DNA from 2 places in the Lysinibacillus sp. TE18511 genome. Region 1 is predicted to be linked to the other one. Evidence: riboswitches for the same ligand, from Rfam matches in the RefSeq annotation. Region 1 holds a riboswitch; the other holds the start of a gene.
The links. A riboswitch is a leader RNA that binds a small molecule or an ion and turns the genes downstream of it on or off. The one in region 1 is predicted to bind preQ1.
Positions count from the first base shown of each region.

Region 2: linked by a shared signal. The riboswitch ahead of ACVWXS_RS07610 (QueT transporter family protein) and the one ahead of queF (preQ(1) synthase) in region 1 are both predicted to bind preQ1.

Region 1 is NZ_JBSSFD010000001.1:221,168-232,177, reverse strand. Features, by position in the region: gene ACVWXS_RS01130 (acyltransferase family protein) at 19-1,020, shown strand; gene ACVWXS_RS01125 (queuosine precursor transporter) at 1,014-1,649, opposite strand; gene queF (preQ(1) synthase) at 1,649-2,149, opposite strand; PreQ1 riboswitch class I at 2,247-2,293, opposite strand; gene ACVWXS_RS01115 (GntR family transcriptional regulator) at 2,425-2,784, shown strand; gene ACVWXS_RS01110 (ABC transporter ATP-binding protein) at 2,788-3,654, shown strand; gene ACVWXS_RS01105 (hypothetical protein) at 3,651-4,328, shown strand; gene ACVWXS_RS01100 (hypothetical protein) at 4,413-4,952, opposite strand; gene ACVWXS_RS01095 (YjiH family protein) at 5,242-6,597, opposite strand; gene ACVWXS_RS01090 (CotD family spore coat protein) at 7,412-7,753, shown strand; gene glnA (type I glutamate--ammonia ligase) at 7,907-9,241, opposite strand; gene ACVWXS_RS01080 (MerR family transcriptional regulator) at 9,338-9,712, opposite strand; gene ACVWXS_RS01075 (methionine gamma-lyase family protein) at 9,871-11,010, opposite strand, start outside.
Region 2 is NZ_JBSSFD010000007.1:76,639-87,648, forward strand. Features, by position in the region: gene ACVWXS_RS07600 (ABC transporter substrate-binding protein) at 1-835, opposite strand, end outside; gene ACVWXS_RS07605 (hypothetical protein) at 1,307-2,425, shown strand; PreQ1 riboswitch class I at 2,662-2,706, shown strand; gene ACVWXS_RS07610 (QueT transporter family protein) at 2,715-3,197, shown strand; T-box leader at 3,273-3,473, shown strand; gene trpB (tryptophan synthase subunit beta) at 3,534-4,697, shown strand; gene ACVWXS_RS07620 (long-chain fatty acid--CoA ligase) at 4,752-6,377, opposite strand; gene ACVWXS_RS07625 (L-threonine 3-dehydrogenase) at 6,741-7,694, opposite strand; gene ACVWXS_RS07630 (methyl-accepting chemotaxis protein) at 8,071-9,741, opposite strand; gene ACVWXS_RS07635 (aminotransferase) at 10,051-11,010, opposite strand, start outside.

The DNA of each region.
Region 1 (11,010 bases):
ATATAGTGGGTGATCGAAATGGTGTATGAGTGGAATGTTTTAAGGGCAATTGCCTGCTTATCTATTGTATTATTACATGCTACAACTAATACAGAAATTATTAACGGATACATCGAAAATCCGTACTATCAATTTTTCAGATTATTATTATGTTTCGCGACGCCAACATTTATTCTATTATCTATTATTATTTTAGCAAAGCGCTATCCAGTCGAACTACCTCCTAACTTTTTATGGCGACGTTTTCAATTTGTTTATATTCCATTTGTTGCAGCTAGTATTTTGTATGCAGTATATGCAACGCTTCATTATGATGAAAGCTTTTGGAATGCACTGTATCGCCATATTGTCTTAGGAAATTTCTCGGGTTGGTTTGTCATGACAATCTTTCAATTATACATTCTGTTCTTTATCATAAAAAAATATCAGCTATCAAGCATATGGCTAACACCAATTATGTTGGCACTTGGTATTTTATATATGACGCTCGCAAAGCTGAATGGTGAATTCTTTATAGTAAACGACAATCTTGTTCGTTTACTATTTATTGGTTGGCTTCCTTATTTCGCAATTGCTTATTTAATTGGTACGCATTATCGATGGGTTGCTTCAAATATTAGTAAGTACAAATTTCATACGCTAGTTTTCGTTGTTCTTTCAGCATCTATACTGGCGATCAACTATTATTTGGGAGCCACTGAAATCACATCTAGACGATTAGATATGATGTTGCTTATTATTTCAATAACTTTATGCATTTTAGCATTTGGTCAAATTGCGCCGAAGCTAAAAATCATTAATTTAGTAAGTCAATATTCATTTGGTATATTTTTGATTCATTGGCTTGTTCAAGAATTTTTAGTCCCGTATACAGCACAAATACCTACTACCTCTCTTCAAGTCATCTCGCTATTTCTATCGAGCGTAATTGTCTGTATGTTGATTATCAAAATCATTTCATTTTTACCTTATAGTGCTTATCTAATTGGCAAGGCACACATTAAAAAGCCATCTCAGTAATGAGATGGCTCTATGCTTTTACGCTTGTCAAATTTCCGTGCAACATAAACTAGCCCGTAAACAAGTGGCGTTGCTACAATCGACGCTAAAAATTTAAAAAGATACTGTGTTATAAACAATGTCAATAATACTTTAAATGGCATTACACCATAAAAGGCTATCGTAATAAATAGTGCCGTATCGATGAGCTGACTTACCATCGTAGACGCATTGTTTCGAAGCCAAAGCTTACCGTTGCCATGCTTTTCCTTAAATTTACTAAATATCATGACATCCAAATTTACACTAACCGTATACGCGACAAGGCTTGCAATAATGACACGCATACTACCACCAAGAATTATCTCAAATTCCTTTTGATGAGCAAAGGCTTGTGCCGGTGGTAGCTCAATGGCAATAGCAATAAAGCATGCCGCAAACACTTGTGCCATAAGCCCCGTTCTTACCGTGCGACTGCCCGCTTCCCTACCGTACACCTCGCAAATTACATCTATAAAAGGATACGTGAAAATAATAAGTATTGCTGCCGCCGGAAGTATCATCCATTCGCCTATACTAAACACTTTAACAGCTAAAACATTTGCCAAAATTAAAAAGCCAACAAACAACCCATTTAAATAATACAGCATTAACGATTATCCACCTTTTCAGGATACAAATCGTGGTTCATCAAACGATGTTCCGCCATTTTTTCATATTTTGTACCTGGGCGACCATAGTTGCACCAAGGATCAATAGACAAGCCACCGCGCGGTGTAAACTTGCCCCATACCTCAATATAACGTGGCTCGATCAGCTTAACTAGATCATTCATGATGATATTGACACAGTCCTCATGAAAGTCTCCGTGATTACGGAAGCTAAATAAATAAAGCTTTAGTGACTTACTCTCTACTAGCTTTTTATCTGGAATAAAAGAAATATACATTGTTGCAAAGTCAGGCTGCCCTGTCATTGGACAAAGACTTGTAAATTCTGGACAATTAAATTTTACAAAAAAATCGTTTTCCGTATGCAAATTATCGACTGCCTCAAGTACTTCCGGTGAGTACTCAAATAAATACTTTGTGTTTTGGTTACCAAGTAGTGTTAAATCCTGTAATCCTTGTTCATCTGTTCTTCCTGCCATAAAAATGCCTCCTCAAGTTGTGAGAAGTCCATTATGCGTGAAACCTAATAAAAAAAAATCGCCATATCCGCATTTTTGGGACATGGCGTAAATGACGTCATCCATAGTTTTTTATAGAGGGTATGCGCTATGAACCTCTTTTATATTCGCTAGTTATCTTAACTTAATGAATGCAATCCGTCAACTAATTTTTTTCATATCTTGTGCATTGACAAAAATACCCTGACGTTATATGGTTAGTTACATAAGTAATTAACCAATCAAGGGGGTGGATTGTGATTCATTCTTTAAACAACGAAAAGCCCATTTTCCACCAAATACGCGAACGAATAGAGGATGGAATTTTAGATGGCCACCTACAACCCGAAGATCGAATTCCATCCACAAACGAATTTGCAAAGGAATATCAAATTAATCCTGCAACTGCTGGAAAGGGCGTGAACGAATTAGTGGATAAAGGCGTAATTTATAAAAAACGCGGTGTTGGCATGTTTGTTAGTTCTGATGCTCGCGAGATATTAATTACAGAGCGTAAGGAAAATTTCTTTAAGCAACATATAAAGCCATTAAAGAAAGAAGCAATTAGATTAGGTATTTCAGTTGAAGAATTACAAAATATGTTACAAGGGAGTTAACGTATGAAAATTGAAGCGAAAAATGTTAGTAAGTCATATAGACATAGAGAAGCTTTGAGAAATGTCACTTTTACAATTGAAGGACCTAAAATCATTGGATTTTTAGGTCATAATGGCGCTGGCAAAACAACATTCTTAAATTTATTATCAGGACTTATTGCGTCAACTAACGGTAATATCTCTGTCAATGGAGAAAATGTTTTCAATGCACCTGCAACTTTATGTGACATTTGTTTTGTTGCAGAGAGTGGAAACTTTCAAGAAGAAATGACAATTGCACAAACGTTAAAGGCTAATAGCTTTTTTTATCCGAAATGGGATGAGGATCTAGCAATGGAGCTTTTAGAAGTTTTTGCCCTAAATCCAAAAGATAAAGTTCGTAGTTTATCAAAAGGGATGGTATCTGCGTTAGGCATTATCACAGGCTTTGCGAGTAATGCAGCGATTACGATTTTTGATGAGCCTTACATCGGACTTGATGTTGCTGCTCGAAATACATTTTATGATTTATTGATTGAACAACAAACAGACAATCCAAGACTTTTTATTTTGTCTACACATTTAATTGATGAGGCAAGTGAGCTTTTTGAGGAAATACTTATTTTACACGAAGGACAATTACTACTTCAGAAAACAGCAGAGGAATGGCACGAGCATATTGTTGCAGTAAAAGGGAGTGCTTCTGATGTTGAGCAGGCAATAAACGGGTTAGAGAGTATATACAAGCATATGTTTATGCAGGAATTAACTGCAATTGTCTACGCTAATGGGCAATCCATCGAAGGACAGAACATTATCCTTGAGCGTGTTTCATTACAGGATATGTTGGTGTATTTAAGTAAACAGCAGAAAGCGAGGACAATTAAATGAATACAGTAAAGGGTAGCTTTTACGTATTATTTCAAAGCTATAAAAAACAGATTATGACTTTTTGGTGCATTTTATTTTCAATCGTTCTATTTTCGCTATTCTTAGATAATTTCTTTGGGGAAAAAACTTTCATTGCCATCTCTGTTTCTATACCTGTTTATATCTTTTACGGTATAATGGCGGCAAAGCTACTAAATAAAACTTTGCCCTATTTTTTAAAACTTGGTTTAAGTCGCTTACAATATATGTTCAATGTAGGACTCTTTTTCATCTCGTGGAGCTTAATAGGTGCCTTCATTATTGCTTGTACACAAAAAATAATTCCTTACGGTTCTAACCTTTTCATTATCCACCCTATTTTACTAATTGATAATTCCCCATCATTTTTACAAACGATGGCATTGGATACTGTTTTACTGCTCTTCTTCCTTACATCTGGTCTTTTATTGAATGTTGTCTTTTATCGCTTAGGAATTCTTGGCGGTTACAGTTTTATAGGGTTACTCTGCTTAATTCCAATTCTTACAATCATTTTCAAGTGGTATTCTTCTTTGTTTGACCTACTATCAAATTTATCTACCTTTACTCTATTAAGTAGTTTATTAATTTTTAGTGCATTCCTCTACTCTATCATAACAATGGCGATCCGAAATGTTTCTGTCAATCCAGCATAATTCTAGTGGCTATTCCAAAAAAATGATGCCAAGCCCCATTTAAAGGTCTTGGCATTTTCAGCCGAATTAACCACGTTTATCATCTTAATTTGTATAGTCAATGGAATTGGCGATATCGACTAACACTTCAGGTGTCACCTTTTCTGAAACCCTTTTATCAATCCACAGCATATATTGCCAATCTTCTCTTTCAAAAGCGAGTACATTGAAACCTGATATTTCCATATAAATTGAAGTCGTTCCGTTTTTCAATTCGAATGTCTTTACTATATATTCCTTTTTAGACGGTAACTTAAAATGATTAGGTCGAACAGTTATTTTATAATGATGCTCTGGAAGTCGATTATTAATAAATGTAACTTCAAAAAAATCATTCCTCTCACCATCAAGATTACTAAATCGACCAAAATGATGTGTAAAACTAATAGGAGGTATTCGAAGTGGTAGCTTTAGTTCTTGATGAAAGTGCCGCTCAAAATCGGAGGCAGCTGCTTCAACCGTTTTATAGCCTATTTCAGGATAAATTTCTTCATAAGGACTGAACGAATCATTTAGATAGGCATTATTTGGTTGAGAAAATAACAAATAAAAGGAACTTAAGCAGAGAGAAAAAATTCTGTCCATTTTATCACCTCAGTATCACTTTAGGTGTAGTTTTTCCCAACTCAATGAATTTATGCGGCAAGTTGTATTATGTTCACAGTTATTTATTCTTTTTTATCATGACTAGATCCAACTTGTTTTAAAGCGTGGTAAAATAGATATTTTTTCACACCGGAAGTCTATATGCAAAGAATTACCTCTAGTACGCGGATATTCTCCTCTGACGCGAAGTATTCTCTCTGTCACGCGGATTTAAATAAAGAAAAAGCAATTATTCGCACTCATTAAATGCGAACAATTGCTTTTTAGATTAGAAAAGTAAATGTGCAACTAATGCTGCGATTGGTAGTGAAATAATCGTACGTAATAAGAAAATAACAACTAAATCAAAAAACTTCAGCGGGATTTTCGTACCTAAAATTAGTCCACCGACTTCTGACATATAGATAAGCTGTGTAACAGAAACGACAGCAATGACAAATCGTGTAGTTTCAGCTTCGATGCCTTCTCCTAAAATCGAAGGTAAGAACATATCAGCAAAGCCGACAACCATTGTTTGTGCCGCCTCAGCTGCTTCAGGTAAACCAAGCACTGTTAAAATCGGTTCAAACGGCTTCCCTAAAACGGTAAAAATACTAGTGAATTCAGCAAGCATTAAAGCAATGGTACCAAATGCCATAACAACGGGCGCTACACCAATCCATAAATCCAAAACATTTCTAGACCCATCTTTAATAAATTGAAGAGGATCACGATTTGCATGTGCGACTGCTAAAGCATTTTCTAATCCATGTGACATCGAATTATAACCTTTCGGTAATTCCTCACGTGATAAATCTACTGGAGTACCATCAATATAAGTATCTTCCTTGTTAGCAAGTGGATAAATTCGCGGCATAATGATCGCTAACACAAGACCGCAAAGTACAACAGTTATATAATATGGAATAAAATAGCGTGACAAGTGCACTGTATCCAATACGACGATACAGAACGTGATGGATACTACAGAGAAGCTTGTTGCAATAATGGCAGCCTCTTTTTTCGTGTAGTTCCCCATTTCATATTGCTTACTCGTCATCAGAACACCAATTGTTCCATCACCAACCCACGATGTAAGTGCGTCAACTGATGAACGACCAGGACTTTTAAAGAGAGGACGCATAATTTTTACCATCATTGTTCCGAAAAATTCAAGTAAGCCGAAGTTTGTTAAAAATGGTAATAGTAGACCCGCAAATAAGAAAATCGTAAATAAAAACGTTACCAAACCACCATCAGGGTTCATTAATAACCCACCAGTATTTTCATTATTAATCGCTGATGGTCCAAAATCAAACACAACCATTGAAGCAAATATTAAACCGATCATTCGTATTATTGTCCAAAACCAATTGACATAAAATAATGTATCTAAAATACTAGGCTTCTTTGTATTGTCGCGAGGAATGAATTTGGCAATAAGTGAACCAATTGCCGAAATCGCAAACAGAATGATAGTAAAATAACTAATAACAGGCGCAACAACACCCGCTAATATATTTGCTAAAATAGCAATCGGAACTTTCCATCCCTCATCTGTTAAGACTGGTGTCATGAATAATAGGACACCAATAAGAGAGGGGATTATGAAGTAAAAGTAGGAAGAAGTAGGATATTTTTTCATAATTAAAAGCCTCATTTCTCTAGTTTTATCAAAGTTGTATACATCAGGCTTGTTAGTTATATACTGTTCAACCGCCAAGAAGTATATCTGTATAAAGCGAAACTTTAAACAGTGGAAATTTCTTTATCCTCGCTGATTATTATTCGCCAATTGGGCATTTACGAGCGGTTAATGAGGGATAAAATAAAAAAAGCATTCCTCTAAAAAGTAATAAAGGAACGCCTAAACACTACTTTTTTATAATTAACATCTGCAATGCAAAATTTTAACAATCCCAACATTATCCATAATTTACATTTATGAGCTACAAAAATATCGTAAACCCAACAACACATCCGGTTAATTCTACAACAAAATGAATTTTTATTCAATGTAAAATATTAGTTATTGTTATAATTCTCATCTGATATCATCCAGCACTTCTTCTTAGTTTCATTACCTTTCAACAAAGCTCAATTTTACAATAGCTAAAATGTTGCCTAAATTATATGTGTAACATTTAATGTATCCAACCTTGTTCAAAGTACGGATCTGCCTTACATACTGGCACTTTCAAACTATAATAAAGCACAGCTATCATAAAAAAATTCTTGAAATGGTCATAAATACTTTAAATTTCCACATGCATTTCATCACTTCGGTCTTCGATGGTAGTTTACATTATTAACATTTGATGAAATTTTTCAATAATCATACCTATTTTGATTGCCTAAGAGATTTAACCAGCTCTTAATAGGCATACAAATAGACCACATTGTCTTTCATCTCATATCTTAAGTATGAACCACAACTTATCAAAACAGGAGGTTATAACATGTTTAAACGTATGCATCACCATGCAAAAGGTCCACATTGTTGTCCACCACAAGCATGCCCAACTCAATTTGATCCACCACATTTTTTACCGCCAGAAGAATACGTTCGCACCAATTACATCCATACGGTCGTGCCACATGTACAACCAGCACATATTACAACAGTAAACAAACATATGATTGATCATCAATATTACTTCCCTTTCACAGAATGTGTAGTGAATGAATGTTGCGAAAATCATACACTTTGCGATATGCGACCTGATCCTTGCCATATGCACCATCATCATCGCATGCCACACCACCATCATCATCACCATCAAAAATATATGGGCTATTAATGGAATATGCGATGAGGTTATAATATGCCTCATCGCTTCTTTATTTTGATTGAAAATGTCTAGCACCTATCAGTTCTTGTTATAGTATTTACTATCAAATTATTAATTCCAAAAGAAAAACCGAGTACCTTGACTAGGTACTCGGCTAATATATTAGTACATTTTTAAATATTGGTCGCGTTCCCATTGATGTACTGTTGTACGGTACATATCGAACTCGATTTCTTTTGCTTCTTTAAAGTTTGCATAAATATGCTCCCCTAATGCTTCTTGCGCTACTTTGTCTTTAGCCAGTAATGCTAAAGCGTCGTCAAGTGCTGGTGGTAAGTTTTCAATACCGTTCGCTTTACGCTCTTCTTCAGTCATTACATAGATGTTACGATTAATCGCAGCTGGTGGTGTTAATTGTTGACGAATACCTTCAAGACCAGCTTCTAAAATAACAGCCATTGCTAAATATGGATTTGCAGATGGATCCACAGAACGTACTTCTACACGAGTTGAAAGACCACGTGCTGATGGAATACGGATAAGTGGTGAACGGTTTTGAGCTGACCATGCTACATAACATGGTGCTTCGTAACCAGGTACAAGACGTTTATAAGAGTTAACTGTTGGGTTTGTTACAGCTGTGAAACCTTGAACGTGAGCAAGGACACCCGCCATGAATTGCATTGCTGTTTCAGAAAGACCTAGTTCAGTCGATTCATCGTAGAATGAATTCTCTTTACCTTTAAATAATGAAACATTGAAGTGCATACCAGAGCCAGCTTCACCGAATAATGGTTTCGGCATGAATGTAGCATGTAAGCCATGTTTACGTGCAATTGTTTTTACAACTAATTTGAACGTTTGGATGTTATCACAAGCTGTGATTGCATCTGCATATTTAAAGTCGATTTCATGTTGTCCAGGAGCTACCTCATGGTGTGATGCTTCGATTTCAAAGCCCATTTCTTCTAGCTCTAATACGATATCACGACGGCAGTTTTCGCCAAGATCTGTAGGTGCTAAGTCGAAGTAACCACCATGGTCGTTTACTTCTAATGTTGGTTCACCTTTTGCATCTAATTTGAATAAGAAGAATTCTGGCTCAGGCCCTAAATTGAAGCTTGAGAAGCCCAACTCTTCCATTTTTTTAAGGATACGTTTTAAGTTGTTACGTGGGTCACCAGCAAACGGCTCGCCTTTAGCAGTGTATACATCACAGATGAAACGTGCTACTTTCCCTTTTTCAGAAGTCCAAGGGAACACTACGAAAGAATCTAAATCAGGATGTAAATACATGTCCGATTCTTCGATACGAACGAAGCCTTCAATGGATGAGCCATCAAACATCATTTTATTTTCTAGCGCTTTGTCTAATTGGCTTACAGGAATCTCAACGTTTTTAATTGTGCCAAGAATATCCGTAAATTGTAATCGAATAAAGTTTACGTTTTTTTCCTCGATAAGGCGTTTAATGTCCTCTTTTGTGTATTTACCCACAGTTTTCCACACTCCTATAAATTGTCTAACTTTTATTATTACCCTACCCTATTAAAACAATCTAAACTGTTCACCAGAAGCGTACGTTTACTTTAATTAATAGAATCGAGATAAATCCCCTTGTCTGATGGAAGATTTTTGCATACGCTGTGCTTGACGCATTTCTTCACGCATAATGCGACGTAATTCTGAATCACTTAAATTTGGTTCTTCTGTTGCAACAGCGTCATTCTTTTTAGCGAATAGTTTTTTAATCTTCGCCATATTCATACCCTGTTCTAAGTAATCTTTAATTTCAAGCAATATGTCGACGTCATTTAATGAAAACATTCGACGGTTGCCTTCTGTTCGGTGCGGCTCAATTAAATGGTGTTCTTCATAATAACGAATTTGACGTGCCGAAAGCTCAGTCAATTGCATCACAATATTCATGGATAATAACGGCATAGTTCGTCTAATTTCACGACTCATTTAAGTCCCTCCAATACCCGCTAATCATATAACGAAAATTTTACACTGTCAACTAGTCATGTAAGGTTTCCTGACATGGATTAAAATATTTTTTTCGAATTGATGAAAAATTGTAAAAAACTATTCAAAACGAAAGTATTGAATAGTTTTTCCATCTCCTATTTTTGGATTTTTTGTACTGCACTACAAATAGCAAATTTCACATGCTCGTACGTTAAACCACCTTGAATAAATGCTGTAAATGGCGGGCGAATAGGACCGTCTGCTGTAAGCTCAATACTGGAACCTTGAATAAATGTTCCTGCTGCCATTATGACATCATCCTCATAGCCAGGCATATAGGCTGGCTCTGGTGCATAATGCGCATTAATCGGTGAATTCGCTTGAATTTCACGACAAAACGCAATCATTTGCTCCGCTGTTTGGAATGAAACAGATTGAATCAAATCCGTACGATCAGCAGCATAGCTTGGCGATGTATCCATGCCGATTTCTTCCAGCATCGCAGCTGTGAAAATCGCACCTTTTAATGCTTGCGAAACAACATGTGGTGCTAAGAAAAAGCCTTGATAGAAATCACCAAGTGTATTTAATGTTGCACCAGCTTCAGCTCCAATACCTGGTGATGTCATACGATAAGCACATTTTTCTACTAAATCTGCACGACCAGCAATATAGCCTCCTATTTTCGCCAGGCCTCCACCAGGATTTTTAATCAACGAGCCTGCCATTAAATCAGCCCCAACCTCCGTTGGTTCCTGTGCCTCCACAAATTCACCGTAGCAATTATCAACGAAAATAACAGCATTGGGTGCTAATTCACGGATTTTTGCACACATTTCCGCAATCTGTGAAACGGTAAAGGATGGTCGTGTTGCATAACCCTTCGAACGTTGGATAGCAATCATTTTTGTGTTTGGCGTAATGGCAGCTGCAACACCTTCCCAATCGATCTCTTGATTATTGATTAAATCCACATGGCTATAACCGATTTTATAATCTTTTAACGAGCCAGTATCCTTGTCTCCACCATCGACTATTGATTGCAATGTATCATACGGCTGACCCGAAATATAAAGTAATTCATCACCAGGACGTAGCACTCCGAATAAGCTAAGTGTGATTGCATGTGTACCAGAAATAATTTGCGGACGTACGATGGCAGCCTCCGCTCCAAAGACCTCTGCATAAACACGCTCTAGATTGTCACGCCCCTCATCATCATAGCCATAGCCATTAGACGGATGCAGATGATAATCACTTACTTGATGCTTTCGAAACGCAGCAAGCACTTTTTG
Region 2 (11,010 bases), on a different contig from region 1:
AACCATATGCAGCTAAGCCACCACGTTCAACAGAGTCAAGCTCCCCTACAATAAGTGGCAATTTATTAGCATTCGCTACATCAATAACAGATTCTAAAGCAGAAACTACTGTATTATCAGTAATAATATAGAATGCATCTACTTTACCGATTAATGATTCAGTTGCCTGTTTTACTTCCGCAGAAGTTGCCGCAGATGCCTCAACAATTGTTAGGCCTTGCTCGCCCATAACTTTTTTCACTTCTTTTACTTGTGCTACTGAGTTTTGCTCACCAGCGTTGTAGACCATACCAACGTTTTTGGCACCAAGTTCCTTTAAGAAAGCCACTGTCTTTGAAATAGTATCAGGATGTAAATCGATCGTACCTGTTACATTTTTTCCTGGCTTCTCCATAGAATCAATGAGCTGTGCGCCAACAGCATCTGTTACAGAAGTAAAGATAATTGGAATATCGCTAGTTGCTGTCGCTGCCGCTTGTGCAGACGGCGTAGAGTTAGCAAATATTAAATCTACGTTTGCACTTACTAGATTGTTTGCAATCGTTGTATTAAGACTGTTATCCCCTTGCGCTATTTGCGAATCGTACTCAACTTTTAAGCCTGAGTCTTCAATTGCTTTTTTGAACCCTTCAGTGGCAGCATTTAAAGATGGGTGCTCAACAATTTGAGTGATCCCGATTTTATATGTTTTGTCATCTGCATTGCCGCTCTCACTTGCATTATTCGTTTCTTTTCCTTTTGAATCAGATGAACTAGAGCCACCACTACCACAAGCAGCAAGCATTAAGACTAACCCAAATAACAGGAACGAAAGCTTTTTTAAATTGCATTTCACAAATAATCCCCCCGATTATTATCTCTGATATTTATCACACTTCATCCAAACAAAGTGTGAACGTATCGCTATATTATCGTTATTATCGAGGTTCGTCAACAACATTATGAATGTTCTGACTTTTATAATTGACATAATATTTCAGTTTTTTATTCAATTTGTCGCTTTAAACCGCTAAACTACGCTGTTTTTACAAATTGATTGCTTTTCCTAACATAACAAAAAATTTTTTGACAATTTCGCGAAGTATTAGGGAGTGAAGGTAAAAATACTCCAAGAGGTGGGAAACTTCTGTACCTACCGCTATGCTTTCGGTACAAAAAACCTTTTGTAACTGCCGTTGCACTTACGTTACTAAAAAATTTACTGAAAGCAGTTAAAAATTTTTTCTAATTTTAGCTAACTTTTTATAATTCGAAAGACGTCTAATCATTAGAAAATTAAATCATTAAAATTAAAGGAGAAATTAATATGAAAAAAACAATAAAAAAATCTTGGATGATTGTATCAGCACTAACAATAGGGATGGCTGTCTTCACGCCACATCAAGCTGAGGCAACAACAGCAAAAACAACAAACCAAATAACTGTTCAAGCTGAGCAACAAATTAAAGGAACGATTAAAAGTGTTTACGGAGATAGCATCACAATCAAAGGAAAAGACGGTAAAAATTATTATATCGGAATTCAGAATTTTTCAGATGAGCAATTAGAAAAAATGAAGTTAGTAGAAGGTCAAGAAATCTCTGTAGAAGGTAGCTTAGTACAAGATTATTCAGATTTCTACACGTTTAACGTCTATAAAAAAGACTTACCTAAAGAAATAACAAAAGTTGATTTGGCTAAATTAGAAAAATTGTTTAATCAAATGAAGAAGTTAGAAAAAGAAGAGAAATATGAAGAAGTAGATAAAATTAATCTTGAAATGGATCAAATCACAAAGCCGTATATTTTAGCTAGCTGGGTACCTGTATCCTTCGAAGAGTTCATGGAAGAGTATGGATTTGGTGAAAAAAATATAGTTATTAAAGAAAAAGATAAAAAGCAGCTGAAAGATATTTATCAACAGTGGATAAAACTAGAGAAATCTGGTAAAGAAGAAGCAGCACAAACAAAATTTGATGAATTTCAGAAGGTTCTTCAACCTTACCTAGATGCATTATATCCACCAGTACCATTTGAAGAATACATTTCAGATATGGAAGTAGATATTCCGACTGAAGCTTTACCGAAACTAAAAGCGGTTTATAAAGATGCTCAAAAAGCAGATGCTGATAAAAATGATCAATTATCTGAAAAGCTATGGAATGAATTCAATGAAATGATTAATCCTTACATGAAGCCACTTAGCTTTGAAGATTACATGTCTAACTTTGATTTTGAAATCAAAGCAAAAGATAAAGCGCAATTAAAAAAGCTTTATGAAGAAGCAACAGCTCTTGATAAAAAAGGTGACTATGAAAAATCTAGTGAAAAATGGGTTGCTATCGACAACATTTTAAATCCATATTATGAAGCAAATAAAGAAATTCTAATCTCAGCTTCTAAAGTAACAATAAACGGCAAAGTTTACCTTACACAGCATAAATAAGTAAAGGTTTTCGGGCTAATCCTAAACGTCATTGAAAAATGATTTATGGGATTAGCCTCTTTCTTTTCTTACGTGGGTCCTAGATTTTTTATTAACACAACTGCTACAGGATTAAGTATTTCAATATAATATATTTCAGAAATCTCAGTTATGCAGATGTTAGCACAACAATAAGCATTTTAGTTTTACACATGACCCTTTACAAACTAGCATAAACATTGATATGATTGCCTTTGCTTTACGTGGTTCGTAACCATCCCACGCAAAAAAACTAAGGAGAAATAAATAGATGAAAATAAAATTTTTAGCAACGAGTGGCATTATTGCAGCGCTCTACATTGCTGTTACATTGCTAGTCACGCCATTTGGCTTTACAGAGGTGCAGTTCCGCGTATCTGAAATGTTCAATCATCTAGTTGCCTTTAATCCACGCTTTGCCGTCGGGATTATTATTGGTGTATTTATCTCTAATATATTTTCACCACTGGGCGTCTACGATTTAGTTTTCGGTGTAGGGCATTCGATGATTACACTTGGACTGTTCATTCTTATTTGTAAATTTGTCAAAAATATTTGGGCACGTTTAATCATTAATACATTGTTATTTACATGCACAATGTTCATCATTGCCTTTGAATTGAACTTAGCTTTAGAGCTACCATTCTTCTGGACATGGTTAACTGTTGCTGCAGGTGAATTTGTTGTCTTAGCGGTCGGTGCACCTATTATGTATCTATTGAATAAACGCTTAAACTTCAAAAATTTGATTTAAAAGACGGATCTTTTTTAGATTCGTCTTTTTTAATATCTTGACAATATTCTGAAAATATTTTACAATTCTTTTCAATATAATGCTTAGAAGAAGATTAGTAGCAAGTAGTAGTACTTGTAGAGAGCTGATGGTTGGTGTAAATCAGTAGTACATACTTGTGAATGGACTTTGGAGCAGCCTCATTAAATGTGAGGTCGAATTTACTCCCCGTTACCGGAGTACGAAAGCGCGCAATTTTTGCGAATGAAGGTGGCACCACGGTTACTCGTCCTTTTTATAGAAGGATTGGAGTGACTTTTTTTATGGAAAAAATCAGATTAGAGGAGTCGAGAGCAGATGAGTACAGTAGTAGAGAAAAAAGGATATTTCGGTGAATTTGGCGGTAGCTTTGTTCCCGAGGAGCTTCAAAATGTTTTAAATATTCTAGATGAGCACTTCCAAAAATTCAAAGATGAAGAAGATTTTAATAAAGAGCTAGATTATTATTTCCATGAATATGTTGGGCGAAAATCCCCACTTTATTTTGCTGAAAATTTAACAAAACAATTAGGTGGCGCGAAAATTTATTTAAAACGCGAAGATCTCAACCACACAGGTTCACATAAAATTAATAACGTCCTTGGACAGATTTTATTGGCAAAGCGCATGGGTGCTAATCGTGTTATTGCCGAAACAGGTGCAGGTCAGCATGGTGTAGCAACTGCAACTGCTTGTGCAATGTTCGGGATGGATTGCACAATTTATATGGGCTTAGAAGATACAAAGCGTCAAGCATTGAATGTGTTCCGTATGGAGCTTCTTGGCGCAAAGGTAGTAGCTGTTGATAAAGGGCAAGGCCGACTAAAGGATGCTGTAGATGAAGCATTTGCTGATTTAGTAGAAAACTATAAAACGACTTTCTATTTACTAGGTTCTGCTGTTGGACCTCACCCATTCCCTTCAATGGTGAAACATTTCCAATCAGTCATTAGCCGTGAAAGTCGCGAACAAATTTTAGAAAAAGAAGGAAAGCTACCCACAGCAGTACTTGCTTGTGTCGGTGGCGGTAGTAATGCGATCGGTGCGTTTGCAGAATATATTGCAGATGAGAATGTTCGCCTCATCGGTATTGAACCAGATAAGGCTGCAACATTAAATGAAGGAACACCAGGTGAATTACATGGTTTCAAATGTTTAGTACTGCAAGATGCTGAAGGCAATCCCCTACCAACTTATTCGATTGCCGCTGGACTAGATTATCCAGGAGCTGGTCCGGAACATAGCTATTTAAAAACAATTGGTCGTGGAGAATATGTAACGGTGACAAATGAAGAAGTGCTTGAAGCATTCCAAGTGCTGTCAAAAGTCGAGGGAATTATCCCTGCACTTGAAAGCTCTCACGCAGTTGCACATGCACTAAAGCTTGCTCCATCATTATCCCCTGATGAGAGTATTATTATCAATATCTCTGGCCGCGGAGACAAGGACGTAGAACAAGTATTCCAAATGTTAAACAGATAATGAAATGTAATGAAACGAAAGAGCGACTTCCCTTTGTGGAAATCGCTCTTTTGACTATACCAATGAACTTAATTTCGGATAAATTTCTGCCACATTATCTCGAAGCTTAGCTTTTAGGAATTTCCCAACTGATGTTTTTGGAATTTCCTCTAAAAATACAACATCATCCGGCACCCACCATTTTGCAAATTGACTTTCTAAAAATGCAAGAAGCTCCTCGTCGGTTGCTGACTTTCCTTCCTTCAATACAACGCAAGCTAGCGGACGTTCTTGCCATTTAACATGCGGAATTGCAATAACCGCTGCTTCCAAAACAGCATCATGGGTCATTAACGCATTTTCTAAATCAACTGAGGATATCCACTCTCCTCCTGATTTAATTAAATCCTTTGTACGATCTGATATTTTAATAAAGCCATCCTCTGATCGCACCGCAATGTCCCCTGTATATAACCAGCCATCTCGATAGGCATCAGCCGTTCGTTCATCACGATAGTACTCGTGTGAAATCCATGGACCTCGTAAACGTAATTCACCCATCGTCTCTCCATCCCACGGTACTTCTCCATTGTCATTAATAATACTCGATTCAATACCGGCCATCGTCATTCCTTGCATAGCTCGCGATTCAATTTTCTTTTCAATTGGCCAGTCTTCCATCCAAGACATATAATTTGATAATGCTACAATCGGCGTTGTTTCCGTCATCCCATATACAACAATATACGGAATGCCATATTGCTCTTCAAATGTACGAATAAGACGGGTTGGTGAAGCAGAACCACCACAACAAATGGCACGTAGCGAACTTATATCTCGTTCACGCTTCTCTTGTTCCTGCAACGCCCCAATCCAAATTGTCGGCACTCCAGCTGTTAATGTAATCTTCTCCTGCTCCACTAAATCCAAAATTATTGCCGATGTAAATTGTGGACCCGGAAGCACCTGTGTCGCACCTACATTGACACTTGCAAACGGTAGACCCCATGCATTTGCATGAAACATCGGTACAATTGGCATCACAACATCACGCTCGGAAATGCCCATTGAATCAGACATACTCAGCATCATACTATGTAACACTAAGCCTCGATGTGAATAAACAACACCCTTTGGATTTCCTGTTGTAGCACTTGTATAGCACATTCCAGCGGGCTCCTCTTCCCCTAAATCCTCTGGGAATTGATAGTTTTCATCTGCTGCTGCCAATAAATCCTCATATGATAACGCATTCGGTAATGTCGTTTCTGGTACAGTATCCTCATCCGTCATAATAATAAAATGTTTCACTGTCTTAAGCTCAGGCGCAATGTTTTCTATGATTGGTAACAAATCAACATCAATTATTAAAATCTCATCTTCTGCATGATTAATAATATAAGTTAAATGCTCTTCTGATAAACGAATATTCACCATATGCAAAATAGCACCAGAACACGGTACCGCAAAATAGGCCTCTAAGTGGCGATGCTGATTCCAGGCAAAGGAGCCAATCTTTGTTCCCCTTTTCATCCCCAGCTTTGTTAGCGCATCTGCTAAACGACGTGTCCTTTTCGCCCACTCTCCATATGTTAAACGGTGAATCTTCTGTGGGCTCGTTCGTGAAACAATAGTCTTTCTAGCAAAATAACTTTCTGCTCGGTTAAAAAAGCTTGTTAATACTAACGGCGTCTGCATCATAAAAACCATCCATCCCTTCGTCTTGTGAACTGCCTCTCCATTACCTTTGTGAAATACTAATAAAAATATAATTGAATACTATTAATATTCTGAATATGATTATATTTGAAAATTATAAATTACGCTATATATTCCAATAATTTTCTTTTTATTGTTAACTTTTTCTAAAAATAACTTATTAGCATGCGTGTGATTGATTTCCGTTCCGACTGGGCACTTTCCTGGGGAGCGAGTCTCCACTCCAATCAATTTATATACACGGTATACATTTAAAAATGTCATCCCAATTTTTAGTGATTGCCCGTAAAAATAAAAAAGACGAAGAAAACTGAATTGTTTTCTTCGTCCTTTTATCAGGAATATTTATGAAATGGCCTTTTTGTGTAGTTTGATTTTTAATTTTTCTAGCATATCAACTGTCATTTTTGCTAAATCATACTGAGCTTTAAAGCCCCATTCTTTCTGTGCCGCTTCTATATTTATAGAATTTGGCCAACTATCTGCTATCGACTGACGTACTGGATCTACATTATAATCCATACGGAAATGTGGTAAATGCTTTTTAATCTCCGCCGCAATTTCAGATGGCTCAAAGCTCATTGCAGTTATATTAAAGGCATTGCGATGTATTAGTTTGCTACTATCCGCTTCCATTAAATCTACAATAGCCTGCAATGCATCTGGCATGTACATCATGTCCATGTACGTGCCTTCTTGAATATAAGATGTATACTTACCTTGCTCAATCGCCTCATAGAAAATCTCAACTGCATAGTCAGTCGTACCACCTCCAGGAGGCGTTACATATGATATTAACCCTGGGAAACGTACACCACGAGTATCTACACCAAAACGATTGAAATAATAATCACATAATAGCTCGCCAGCTACTTTATTTACCCCATACATTGTTGTTGGGCGTTGTAATGTATCCTGAGGCGTATTATCCTTCGGTGTCGAAGGACCGAACGCGCCTATTGAGCTCGGTGTAAAAAATTGCAAGTTTAACTCACGCGAAACCTCTAGCGCATTCATTAAACCGCCCATATTTAAATTCCATGCTAGCAATGGATTTCTTTCTGCTGTTGCTGATAGTAACGCCGCTAAATGCATCATTGTATCAGCACCAAAATCCTTCGCTAACTCATGCATTCTTTGTCCATCCGTCACGTCCAATAATTCAAATGGACCCTTAATATTTTCAAGCTTTCGAACATCTGTCGCTAACACATTGTCCTCTCCATAAATACCTCGAAGCTTTTCTACAAGCTCAGAACCTATTTGACCAAGTGCTCCTGTAACCATTATCTTTTCCATTTCTCCAAACCTCCACCTGTGAACAATTGTACTTTCGGAAAGTACAATAATATATAAACAAACATTGATTTAATAACATTTTCGATGATTTTTATTATAAAGTGTTCACATTAAAAATACAACCATTATCTTTTTCATTTCGACAATCCTAACGCACAATCCTTTACTACCAGTATATGAGCCCTATATAATATTGTGCTGATAAAACAAATAAAATACATATGTACACCCCGAATGTACATTTGTCCATTTTTCCGCATAGCAACAATATTAATTTCTTGATGACCGGAACGGAAATCAACCATACGTTATGGTGAGGAGCCAAAAAAAGAACCTTTATTGTATACATTTACAAAGAAAGGTCCAATTATTCTTATTAAATTGAGAAACGCTTTACCGCTATTTGTAAAACTTTTGATACCTTACGTAACTCTTGTATATAATCATGGAATTGCTGTTGTGCGGTTAATTGAGCAGCTGTTAAAGTAGCTACATGTTTAGTTGATGATGCATTTGTATCTGAAAATGACGTTAACATGACCGCATCCTCATTAACCTTTTTCGTATGATTGGCAATCTCTTGCACGGTTGCAGATACTTCCATTATATACGGCTTAATTGTATGTACTTTTTCTAAAATTTGATCAAAGCTTGTTGCCGTATCCCCGGTTACATGTACACCCTTTTCAGTTGCGGCTAACACACCCTCCATCATTTGCACAGCATAGTTTGAATCTAAATGAATGTTTTGTACTATGGACGTAATCGTTTGTGTTGACTGAACTGTCTGCTCCGCAAGCTTACGTACTTCATCGGCCACAACCGCAAATCCCTTACCATGCTCCCCTGCTCTAGCAGCCTCAATGGATGCATTTAAGGCTAGGAGGTTTGTTTGTGCAGTAATTTTTTCAATTACCTCGACCATTTGATCGATCGTAGAGGCCCTTTCTACAAGATTAAAAATGGCTGTATTCGATTTTTCAACTGCACGCTTAATCGCCTGTATTTGTGTTAAATTTGCTTGGACAATTTCCGTACCACTTTCTGCATCACGTGCAGTTTTATGAGCAAAATTTTCAACAACCTGTACTTTTTCTAAAATTACTTGGACACCATTCAGCACCTCCTCTAGAGAAGCTGTATTGGAAGCTAATTTTGTTGTAGAAGCAGCTGTTGAATCTGAAATGGACTGCACATCCTTTGCAATTTTGACTGTCGTATTAGACGACTGCTCTGAGGATTCCTGCAGCTTTCCAGACATTTCTTCTACCTCATATGCACTATTTGTTACTGTATGAAGTAGTCTTTTCACCTCTGTTGCCATTTGATTGTATGACAATATTACCTCGCCGAGCTCATCCTGTGCCACATAGCTGGCATTCGCTGTGAAATCCCCCTGCTCTGCACGCTTTAATAGTGACTTCAATTGACGTGTTGGTATATTTACAGCTTTCGTTGCTATTAACCCTATAAAAATCACTAACAGAACAACAAATAAACACACTCCACCCAATAGCCAATAACCGAATTGCACATCGTCCTGATATGCCTGTTGCTGTTCCTTAGACCTTTGGACCAAATAGCTTTGAGTTTCTTCTAATAATGTATGACTTTGCTGGCTTACGGGTAAATATGACTGAACATAAAACTGTTGTTGTTCATTTTGATCTAATTGTTTATAGCTATCAACCAGTTCTATCTGCTGTGCTAGTAGGGACTTGTATTTCTTCACCTGGTGATCCATCTTTTTATCAACTTCTAGATTTTCTAAATAACCTAAAGGCTGCTCAACATTTTTAAAAATGGCTGTCATTTCTTGATAAGTCCCAGCTGAATCTACTAAATAATCTAATTGTCGTTGTGATTCCTCTAGTTCATTTAACCATCCAATCGGTACAAGCCCCTCTGAATAGCTTTCACTTGCATGCCATGACATTTTCCGTAAATAATCAACACTAAAAACACCTAGCAATACATTCGATAGTACACAAACAATCATTAGTACTAGTAGCTTGTCTTTCACCATTATGTATCGAAAAAAACGCATTATCCTTGGCTCCTTCTCCAACTCTTACCAATAATCATAGTATGAAGATATAAAGCCAGTGTTATGTTTTTGTAAAAATTGTACGAAGAGTTGTAAATAGCTATTATTTCAATGTAAACTTATCATCCGCAAATGGTACATTCCATTAAGGCACACACACTTTCCACGGGGGACACGATAATCATCACTAAGGATTATCGGACTCCCCAGAAAGTGCTAAGTCAGAACGGGAAAACCCCTCATTTTGCCAAACAGTCATACCGATAGTTTTTCAACGACATGTAATCAGAAGAAGTACCCCCTCACTGATTACATTTTCAATTTATGAATACTATCAATTACAACCTCTATGATTGTATCAAGATCCTCTTGTGCAATCGTAAGTGGTGGAGATAATGTTAATACGTTATTAAAGCCTGCAACAGTTGCACCATTTTTACCTATGATGACACCTTGCTCCTTACATCTCGCAATAACAGCATTTACTTTATCTACCGGTAAAGGCTCCTTCGACGCTTTATCAACAACTAATTCTATGCCAATTAATAAACCTTTTCCCCGAACATCCCCTACATTCGGGTGCGTGCTCAATGCTTGTTGAAGTGTTTCAAGCGTAGCAGCTCCAACCTTACTAGATCTTTCAAATAATGCTTCTTGATTAAGAATTTCAATATTTTTTAATGCGACCGCACATGCCACAGGTGACCCACCAAATGTATTGACATGTCGGAAATAACCGTATGCATCAGAGCCAGTGAATGCTTCATAAATTTCACGTTTCACTGCTGTAGCCGATAATGGTAAATAAGCACTTGTAATTCCTTTTGCCATTGTAATAATATCCGGCTTTACACCGTAGTTCATAAATCCAAATGGCTTACCTGTTCGACCAAAGCCACAAATTACTTCATCTACAATCATTAAAGCCCCATGCTTTTTACACACTTCCTCAATGCCCTTTAAATAATTTTCCGGAGGCATGATGACGCCCCCACCTGTAATAATTGGCTCTAAAATCATAGCGGCTATTGTTTCACTTAGCTCCCATGTCATCGTCTTATCTACAGCTTTTACGCTTGCCAAATCCATTGGAGCAAGTGCGTCACTTTCATGTTCTCGATATTGATCAGGTGGTGCTACATGGATAAAGCCAGGAGATAATGGCTCATACTTATACTTTCGTTCCGCTTGCCCTGTAGCAGCTAAAGCACCAAAGGAATTGCCATGATATGCACGGTAGCGGGAAACAATTTTATAACGCGAGCTCTC